Regions from separate parts of the Cobetia sp. D5 genome, predicted to be linked through region 1. Evidence: predicted binding sites of a transcription regulator. Region 1 holds the regulator's gene; the other holds the start of a gene.
What was found. The regulator sigma-54, encoded in region 1, starts transcription at its own class of promoters, with help from an activator protein. The targets are predictions, from matches to a motif close to TGGCACNNNNNTTGCTNT.
Positions count from the first base shown of each region.

Region 1 (4,762 bases):
ATAGTAGCCAATGTCTTCCAGCGCCTGGAGAGCGATGGATTTCCCGGAGCCGGAGCGGCCGCTGATGATCACGATCTTCATGAAGTGCTCTCCAAGGGCGAGGTCAACGTCGAAAGAATGCAGGGGTGGGGCAGAAGGCTGCCCGCTATCAGTGCGCTGTACATCGGCCGATGGGAGGCCAGCAAGACGAAAGCCCGGACGATGTCCGGGCCTGTCATTCAGCGCGCCGGTAATTCGGCGATGGCTTGGGTCAATGCCTCAAAGAGTGCACGCTGGCTGTCTGCCTGGCGCAGGGCCGAGCGATTGGTCGGGGAATTGAGCAATTCCGCGACCTGCCCGAGCAGCGTCAGATGGGTCTCATCCGCTTCCTCAGGCACCAGCAGCACGAACAGCAGATCGATGGGTTCTCCGTCGATGGCATCGAAGTCGATGGGTTCACCGAGCTTCAGAAACGCAGCGATTGGCGTCTTGCAATGCGGGCTGCGTGCATGGGGCACGGCCACACCGTGGCCAATGCCGGTCGACCCCAGTCTCTCGCGCCCGATCAGGCGCGAGAAGACTTCCTGGCTATCCAGGCTGGGAATGTTCTGTGCGATGAAGGTGCTGAAGAATTCAAGCACCCGCTTCTTGCTCCCCCCGGGGACACCGTACAGCGTGCGCTCGGGGGGAAGGATCTGATCAAGTGTCATGGCGGAAGGTCAACGGGTCCCGGTGCCCTGAGAGCGAGCCTGGGACTTTTCCTTGTGTTTGACCAGCTGGCGATCCAGCTTGTCGGCGAGCGCGTCGATGGCAGCGTACATGTTGGGGTCTTCTGCCAGGGCGTGGAGGTCAGCGCCTGCCGCGTGCAAGGTGCAGGCAGCCTGCTGGCGCTCCTTCTCGATCGACAGTGTCACCTGAACATTGGTGATGTTGTCGTAATGCCGTTCGAGGCGAGCGAGCTTCTCGTTGACGTAATCGCGGAGAGGATCGGTAAGTTCCACATGATGCCCGGTGATATTCACTTGCATGGACACGCTCCTTTATCCAGCGGGTTGCCATTCAATTGTAACCCTTTTTGACTACGAGCAAACCCTGATCGGACGCTCTGCAACAGGCTTGACGGCCACCGTCTGGCGATGTTTTCGCACCCTTGCCAGTGGCATCAGATGTCGTGAGCGTCTGTACCGACAATGCCCAAGCTTTGCGCAAAGATCAACGCTGCGCTGCATCGTGGCTCAGTGCTTGTCTTCAACTCAGTGAGGGGTATCGGAGTGGACTTCAAGGGCACGTCTGGTGGGTGGTGCGTGAAAGACGCGCAAGAAGGCGGGTTTTCGTCGCCAATGCCTGCATGTACGTCGCCTTTCAGGCGCTTCGATTGCGTGGAGCAAGCGGCGTTCCGGGAGGTTCTTCGGGTGTCATCCAGGTGCAATACGCGCAAAAGTGACTTTAAAAACATGCGATTGACGGTAAATGACGCTGCCGGAAAGGCGGTTTTTTACCATCATTCTGCGCGCCGTCATGGGCCATGACGGGTAATTGACGAGTGGTTGCCGGGATTACAGGGCACGCGACAGGCGCACCACTGCCCGCGAAGTCAGAGGCTGATGAGCGGACAATCCAGCGCTTGAGGTTGGCGGCGGCTGCCATTGTAGAGGTGAGAGCAGGGGGCATGGCAGCCGCAGGTGACGCGTCAGGCCAGACGCTTGCGCTCGCTGGAGGAGGGGATGCCCATCGCTTCGCGATACTTGGCCACGGTACGGCGTGCGACTTCGATGCCATCGCTGGCAAGCAGATCGACCAGCCGTGAGTCGGAGAGAGGCTTGCGGGCCGGCTCTTCCGCGATCAGCTTGCGGATGCGGGCACGAATGGCGGTGCTTGAGTGGGCGTCGCCACTGCCGCTGCCACCGACCTGGCTCGAGAAGAAGAACTTGAGCTCGAAGACGCCGCGCGGGGTGTGGATGTACTTCTGGGTCGTGACCCGCGAGATGGTCGATTCGTGCATCTCGACCACTTCGGCGATGTTGGCCAGAATCAGCGGCTTCATCCCTTCCTCGCCTTGCTCGAGGAAGTCGATCTGACGCGCCATGATCTCGCGGCCGACCTTGAGCAGGGTGTCATTGCGCGATGACAGGCTCTTCATCAGCCAGCGCGCTTCCTGCAGGTTGTCCTTGAGGAAGGTGTTGTCGGCGGACTTGTCGGCACGCTTGATCAGCGCGGCGTATTCCGGCTGGATGCGCAGCTTGGGCAGTGCTTCCGGGTTGAGCTCGACCTGCCAGCCGTGGCGGGTATGGCGCACCAGCAGATCAGGGATCACGTAATCGCTGGCGGGCTCGCCCCAGGCGGATGCCGGACGCGGATCGAGCGCGCGCACCAGGCGGATGACGTGGTCCAGCTCGTCATCGTCAAGGCTCAGGCGCCGCTTGAGCAGCTTGCGGTCATCGTTGCCCAGTGCCTCGAGGAATTGACGTACCAGGCGGCGCGCCTGCGCCAGCAGCGGCAGATCATCCGGCAGCAGTGCCAGTTGCAGCAGCAGGCATTCGCGCAGGTCACGAGCGAAGACGCCGGTCGGGTCGAACTGCTGCAGACGCAGCAATACCTGCTCGAGCTCGGAGGCCTTGAGGCCGGGCAGGCCCTGGCCGCGCAGGCCATCGACCAGTTCGTCGAGTGACAGGCTCAGATAGCCGGCACCGTCGACGGCATCGATCAGGCTCTCTGCCATCTGGCGTTCACGGCCATCGAGGTCGGTCATCGCCAGCTGCCAGCGCAGGTGGTCCTGCAGGCTCTCGACACTGGTATTGCGATCGAAGTCCGGCCCTTCTTCGCTCCCGCTGCCACTGCCGGAGCTGGTCAGGCTACCGGCGTGGTCCTGGTAGAGGTCCGACCAGTCACTGTCGAGGGGGTATTCCTCGGGAATCTCGCTCGAGGAGTCGGCAGTGGAGATCTCGCTCGAATCCTGTGTCTCGACGACATCCAGCGACTCGTAGTCCTCGTCGAGCTCCAACATGGGGTTGGACTCGAGGGCTTGCTGAATCTCCTGACGCAGGTCGAGCGTCGACAGCTGCAGCAGCTGGATCGCTTGCTGGAGCTGCGGCGTCATGGTCAGCGAGGTGCCGAGGCGGAGTTGCAGGGTGGGTTTCATGGAGTCAGTCAATTCACGGCAAAGGAACGTGCTTACTACGCTATACCGTGACTCGGGGCACTGACAAGTGGTTGCCGTGAATATTCAAGCAACTTGCATGCCATGTTTCCACCAAGGTGGTATGGACGTCATGCATGCGTCTGATGTCAGACATGAAAAAGCCGCTACGCGATAAAATCACGCAGCGGCTTTTGAAGCTTTCGCCTCCGGTGGACTCAGCGCAGCCGCTGACCCTAGAGCGTGAACTCGTGGCCCAGGTAGACGTCGCGCACCTGCTGGTTGGCCAGGATGGAGTCCGCATCACCGTGGGCGATGATCTGGCCATCGCCGACGATATAGGCGGTATCACAGATATCGAGTGTCTCGCGCACGTTGTGGTCGGTGATCAGCACGCCGATGCCACGATCGCGCAGTTGGCGCACGATGCTCTTGATCTCGCCCACCGAGATGGGGTCGACGCCGGCGAAGGGCTCATCGAGCAGCACGAAGTCCGGCTCGGTGGCCAGTGCACGGGCGATCTCGACCCGACGACGCTCCCCGCCGGACAGGCTCATGCCGGCGCTGGCGCGGATGTGCGTGATGCTGAATTCCTCGAGTAACTCTTCAAGGCGTGCCTTGCGGCCATTGCGATCCAGGTCCTTGCGGGTCTCCAGGATCGCCATGATGTTGTCGGCCACCGACAGCTTGCGGAAGATCGACGCCTCCTGCGGCAGATAGCCGATGCCGGCGCGTGCGCGCTGATGCATGGCGGCAGCGGAGAGGTCCTTGTCATCGATGGAGACGTTGCCGGCATCGGCGCGCACCAGCCCGACGATCATGTAGAACGAGGTCGTCTTGCCGGCGCCGTTGGGGCCCAGCAGGCCGACGATGTCGCCCTGGCGGATCTCCAGCGAGATGTCCTTGACCACCTTGCGGCCCTTGTAGGCCTTGGCCAGATGGCGAGCGCTCAGCGTACGCGGAGTAGCAGTCATGACTCAGTTTTCCTTGCTGGCATTGGCGCCGCGCGGCGTCAGAGTCATGTGCACGCGACCGCCTTCGGTCTGCTGTGCCGTCTTGCTGTTGTTGGCGTTCACCTGGCGCTTGTCGAGGAAGTACTCCACGTAGCCGCCTTCGAAGGTGTCATCGCCTTTCTCGAGACGCGCGTTGCCGACCAGCTCCACGCGGCGCTCCAGTGCATGGTAGCGGATAGTGTCGGCCCAGCCCTTGACCAGTTTCTCGTCGGGCGCGGGCTGCTGTTCCAGGTAGGCACGCTTGCCGGTGGCCTTGACCAGCGAGATCTCGCCGCTGCCGGCGCGGCTGATATCGACGCGGCTGGCATCGAGTTTCATGCTGCCCTGGCGCATTTCCACCTGGCCGGTGTAGGTGGCGGTACCGGCCTTGTCATCGAGTGACAGGGCGTCCGCGGCGATGTTGATCGGCTGGCTGGCATCGCTGTCCAGCGCCATGGCGGCCGGGGCGAAGGTGGACATGCCCAGTGCCAGGCAGAGCGCCATGACACCGCTGTTGAGGGTCTGGCGACAGGCCGTCAAGGGCTTGCGAGTCGTGGAAGTCATGGTGGCTCCTTGGCATGACGGGGTCGCCGCCCGAGCAATGATGCCATCGAGCGGCAGAGAAGAAGGTGTTGCGGCGCGGGTCATGGCGTGA
Region 1 covers NZ_CP142020.1:811,021-815,782, forward strand. Annotated here, with positions in the region: gene rapZ (RNase adapter RapZ) at 1-81, opposite strand, end outside; gene U0O11_RS03415 (PTS sugar transporter subunit IIA) at 219-689, opposite strand; gene hpf (ribosome hibernation-promoting factor, HPF/YfiA family) at 699-1,007, opposite strand; gene U0O11_RS03425 (RNA polymerase factor sigma-54) at 1,670-3,118, opposite strand; gene lptB (LPS export ABC transporter ATP-binding protein) at 3,352-4,089, opposite strand; gene lptA (lipopolysaccharide transport periplasmic protein LptA) at 4,093-4,671, opposite strand.

Region 2 (4,762 bases), 930 kb from region 1:
ATGGCGTACTCCCCCGCATGCCCGAAGGGCGGGTTGCCGATGTCATGCCCCAGGCAGCCGGTCTGGACGATGACGCCGAGATCCGACGGCGTGATCCAGTCGGGCAACTGCTCCTTGAGCTTCTCGCCGACCATCATGCCCAGCGAGCGACCGACGCAGCCGACCTCCAGCGAGTGGGTCAGCCGCGTGTGGATATGGTCGTTGTCGGTCAGCGGGTGGACCTGGGTCTTGCGCCCCAGGCGACGGAAGGAGCCCGCGAACACGATGCGATCGTGGTCCTTGTGGAAGGGAGTCCGCCCCATCTCACGCGATACGGTGCCCGGTGCGTCATGCAGGCGACTCGGTTCCAGCAGTCGCTCCCAGCTCATCGATGACATCAGGCAACTCCTTGGCAGGCGCCGAGCACTGGCGCCGGCGAGCAGATAACAGGTGAATGACGCGCATAAAAAAAGAGAACAGGGATTGTGGCACCCTGTTCTCCTTGTCTCCAGCCCGCTCAGGCCTTCCTCAGTCCTCGGCCAGCGCCGGCAGCAGCACCTTGAGCTTGCGGGTCAGGGTGTTGCGGCCCCAGCCCAGCAGCTCGGCGGCTTCACCCTTGCGACCACCGGTATGCTTGAGGGCCGTCTCGATCAGGATGCGCTCGAAATCGGGCACCGCCTCTTCCAGCAGATGGGTGTGGCCGGCGGCGAGTGCGCGGTCCGCCCACTCGCGGAAGGCACCACGCCAATCGCCGGAGGCCGCCTCGGTGCCACTGGCATCGCGCAGTTCCGGCGGCAGGTCCTCGATCATCACTTCACGCCCCGAGGCCATCACCGTCAGCCAGCGACAGGTGTTCTCGAGCTGGCGCACGTTGCCCGGCCAGTCGAAGCGCGTCAGGTGCTTCTCCGCGGCCTCCGTCAGCACCTTGGGCTCGGTCGAAAGCTCACGCGCGGCCTCGCCCAGGAAGTGGCTCATCAGGCGCGGAATGTCTTCACGGCGCTCCGACAGGCGCGGCAGATGCACGCGAATCACGTTGAGGCGGTGGAAGAGATCCTCACGGAAACGCCCATCCTCGACCAGCTTTTCCAGGTGCTGGTGCGTCGCGGCGATGATGCGCACGTCGACCTTGACCGGCGTGATGCCACCGACACGATAGAACTCGCCATCGGCCAGCACGCGCAGCAGGCGGGTCTGGGTCTCGGCGGGCATGTCACCGATCTCATCGAGGAACAGCGTGCCGCCATCGGCCTGCTCGAAGCGCCCGCGGCGCAGCGCCGTGGCGCCGGTGAAGGCGCCCTTCTCGTGGCCGAACAGCTCCGATTCCATCAGGTCCTTGGGAATCGCGGCCATGTTGAGCGCGATGAACGGCTTGGCGGCGCGCGGCGAGTGCTGATGCAGCGCCTGGGCCACGCGCTCCTTGCCGGTACCGGACTCGCCGTTGATCAAGACGGTGATATGCGACTGAGACAGGCGGCCGATGGCGCGAAAGACTTCCTGCATCGCCGGCGCTTCGCCGATGATTTCCTTGGTCAGCCCTTCCGGCACGGCGGCGGGCGCCTTGGATTCACGGGCATGTGCCACGGCGCGCCGTACCAGCGCCAGCGCTTCATCGACATCGAACGGCTTGGGCAGGTATTCGAAGGCGCCGCCCTGATAGGAGGCCACGGCGCTGTCGAGGTCGGAATGCGCCGTCATCACGATGACGGGCAGGTCCGGGTACTTCTCGCGCACGCGCGCCATCAGGTCCAAACCATCGGTTCCGGGCATGCGGATATCGGTGATCAGGACATCCGGGCACTGGCGCATGATGCTGGCTTCGGCCTGATCGGCACGCTCGAAGGTTTCCACCTCGAGGTCGGGTTGTGCCAGAGCGCGCTCCAGCACCCAGCGAATGGCACGGTCGTCATCGACGATACAGACGCGGGCAGTCTCGCTCATGTGTGATCTCCAGAAGTGCCGGCTAGCGGAATGAGTAATCGGAATTCGGTATGGCCGGGGCGCGAGTCACACTCGATCAGCCCCTGATGCTGGTGCAGGATGCCCTGGGCGATCGACAGCCCGAGCCCTGAGCCTTCGGCGCGCCCCGAGACCATCGGGTAGAACAGCGTCTCGCGCAGGCTCTCCGGAATGCCGGGGCCGTTGTCGATGATCGCCAGCTCGCAGACCAGCCGGTGGCGCTCATGGCCCAGCGTGAACTGCCGGCGAGCGCGGGTCCGCAGCGTGATCTCGTAGGGGGCGGCGTCAGGCTGCGGTGAATCGGGCTGTGGCTGCTCATTGAGGGCCTGGGTGGCGTTGCGCGCGATGTTGAGCACCGCCTGGATCAGCTGGCCTTCGTCGCCGATCACCTCCGGCAGGCTCGGGTCGTAGTCGGCGCTCAAGGTGATGGCGCTGCCTTCCGCCTGCAGCAAGGCCCGCACCCGCTCGGTCACCGCATGCACATTGACCGGTGCCTGCAACGGCGGCCGGTTCGGCCCGAGCATGCGATCGACCAGATCACGCAGGCGGTCCACCTCCTCGATGATGATGCGCGTGAACTCCACCATCTGCGGTTCGGGCAGGTCACGTTCGAGAAGCTGGGCAGCGCCACGAATGCCGCCGAGCGGATTCTTGACCTCATGCGCCAGACCACGCGTCAGCACCTTGACCGCCTCCTGGCGGGCGATCAGCGCTTCTTCGCGCGAGATCTGCATCAGGCGGTCACGCGGTTCTATCTCGACCAGCAGTTCATTGGCGCTGATGGGCGTCGCGGTGAAATCCACCGTCAGCGCTTCATTGGCCGCGTTGATGATCTCGGCCTCACGCTGGGTGTAGGGGTGCTGTTCCTCCAGCGCCTTGCGCAGCACATTGATCAGGGTGTCATCCAGCCCGGTCATGTTGTCGGGCGTACTGCCCTTCACACGCACCAGACTCACCGCCAGCAGCGTCTCCGCGGCGGGATTCATCCAGACCATCTGCAGCTGTGAGTCCAGCACCACCACGGCAGTGTTCAGGTGTTCGAGCAGTCGTTGATGCATGGGTTTGTTCGCCATCTGCAGTACGTCCCCCTGTTCTGCAATAACCGCGCCAGTCTGGTGCAGGCACCGAGAACACGGCGTCCGATGCTGTGCAACCATTTCTGGCCCCTCATATTGGCACCAAAATGGTGCAGGCGGAAAATCGCACTCGAACCCGCGTTGCCTCACTTCACCGCCAGGCGGCCCGACATCGACTGGCCCGGACACGAAAAAGCCGCCCGAAGGCGGCCTGTCAGCGAAGGAGAAACGCGCGAAGCAAAAGGCCGCCCAGACGCTGCTAGCCACCGCCAGCATTGGCAGGGTTGTTGGGGTTGCGAGGCAGATTGACGCTGGCGCGCTGCACATAGACCACCTTCGGCTCGCTGGTCTGGCGCACGCGGCCGGTGGAATCCAGCAGCTCCGCCTGGATGACATGCTTGCCACGCTCCAGCGCCGGCACCATGAAGACGGTGCTGTGCATGGCGGATTGAGACGGCGCGCCGTCCACGGTCACGCGCACCTTGTCTTCCGGGCGCAGCTTGGGCTCGATCCCCAGGCGCACCGCCAGATTGCCCGCCTGCCCGGTCTGCAGCGTCTCCTCGTTGGACGGGCTCTGGATGGTGAAGGTGGTATAGCCACGGAAGGCCACATCCACCGCAGGCGCCCGGGTGCGGGTGCTCTCGCTGGATGAGGAAGAAGTCACGCGCGACGGCGTGCTGCGCCGCGACGGCAGGGATTCCGTCGACGGCACCACGCTGAGCGGCGTCAGCTGCACCTTGCTGCCGCCCGCAGGCTGATCACTGAAGACCACGTTGCCGTTGGCATCGACGTGACGATAGACCTGGGCCGCCTGTAGATCGAACGACAGGCTCGACAGCATCAGCGTCGCTGCCAGCAGCAGGCACTGCAGTGGCTCGGGGCGCGCTGCTGGCAGTGCACGCGAGTCAGTCGCGGGGTTCGCGACGCGCAGGGAGGATACGAAGGGCCACATCCGAAGATTCCTGAAGAGAGTCATGGGAGGCCAGAAGCCGCAGGCAGCTCCAGCGGGTTGGGTCTATCGACAGGCGATCCTGCTGCCTGATGACAAGGCTAACAAGTTACAAAGCTTACCGCGTTGATGCCAGCATTTGGGGCCTTCGACAAGACGCCTGTGTGCATTGACTGTCACGCAAGGCTACCACCGCGCCCTGCAGGTCTGTCAGCAGAATGGCCGATCTCAGGGAAAAGGATCAGGGGCAGAGCAAAGGATCAGAGCAAAGAGATAGAACGAAACAGGGCCACAATGAAAAACAGGGCCACAACGAAAACAGGGCCACAACGAAAACAGGGCCACACCTGTCGGTATGGCCCTGCTGTCGTCATCGTCGTGGGCTTGCCTTCACCTGGAAGGCACTCCGTCAGATGGCGTGACTAGCGAATGTCTGCCTCAACCCCGGCAGTACTTAGACGCTGTAGTACATGTCGAATTCAAGCGGGTGAGTCGCCATGCGCAGGCGCTGGACGTCTTCGCCCTTCAGCTCGAGGTAGGCATCGATCATGTCGTCGGTGAAGACGCCGCCCTGGGTCAGGAACTCACGATCGCCGTCCAGCGCGGTCAGGGCCTGTTCGAGGCTCTCGGCCACGGTCGGGATGGACTTGGCTTCTTCGGCCGGCAGGTCGTAGAGGTTCTTGTCCATCGCGTCGCCCGGGTGGATCTTGTTCTTGATACCGTCGATACCGGCCATCAGCATCGCGGAGAACGCCAGGTACGGGTTGGCCGTCGGATCCGGGAAACGCGCCTCGACACGCTT
Region 2 covers NZ_CP142020.1:4,118,353-4,123,114, forward strand. Annotated here, with positions in the region: gene U0O11_RS17105 (deoxyguanosinetriphosphate triphosphohydrolase) at 1-377, opposite strand, end outside; gene ntrC (nitrogen regulation protein NR(I)) at 508-1,917, opposite strand; gene glnL (nitrogen regulation protein NR(II)) at 1,914-3,008, opposite strand; gene U0O11_RS17120 (DUF4124 domain-containing protein) at 3,271-3,963, opposite strand; gene glnA (glutamate--ammonia ligase) at 4,415-4,762, opposite strand, start outside.
Region 2: glnL (nitrogen regulation protein NR(II)) is a predicted target of sigma-54. The motif match lies at 3,028-3,045, and genes of this name have one in related genera.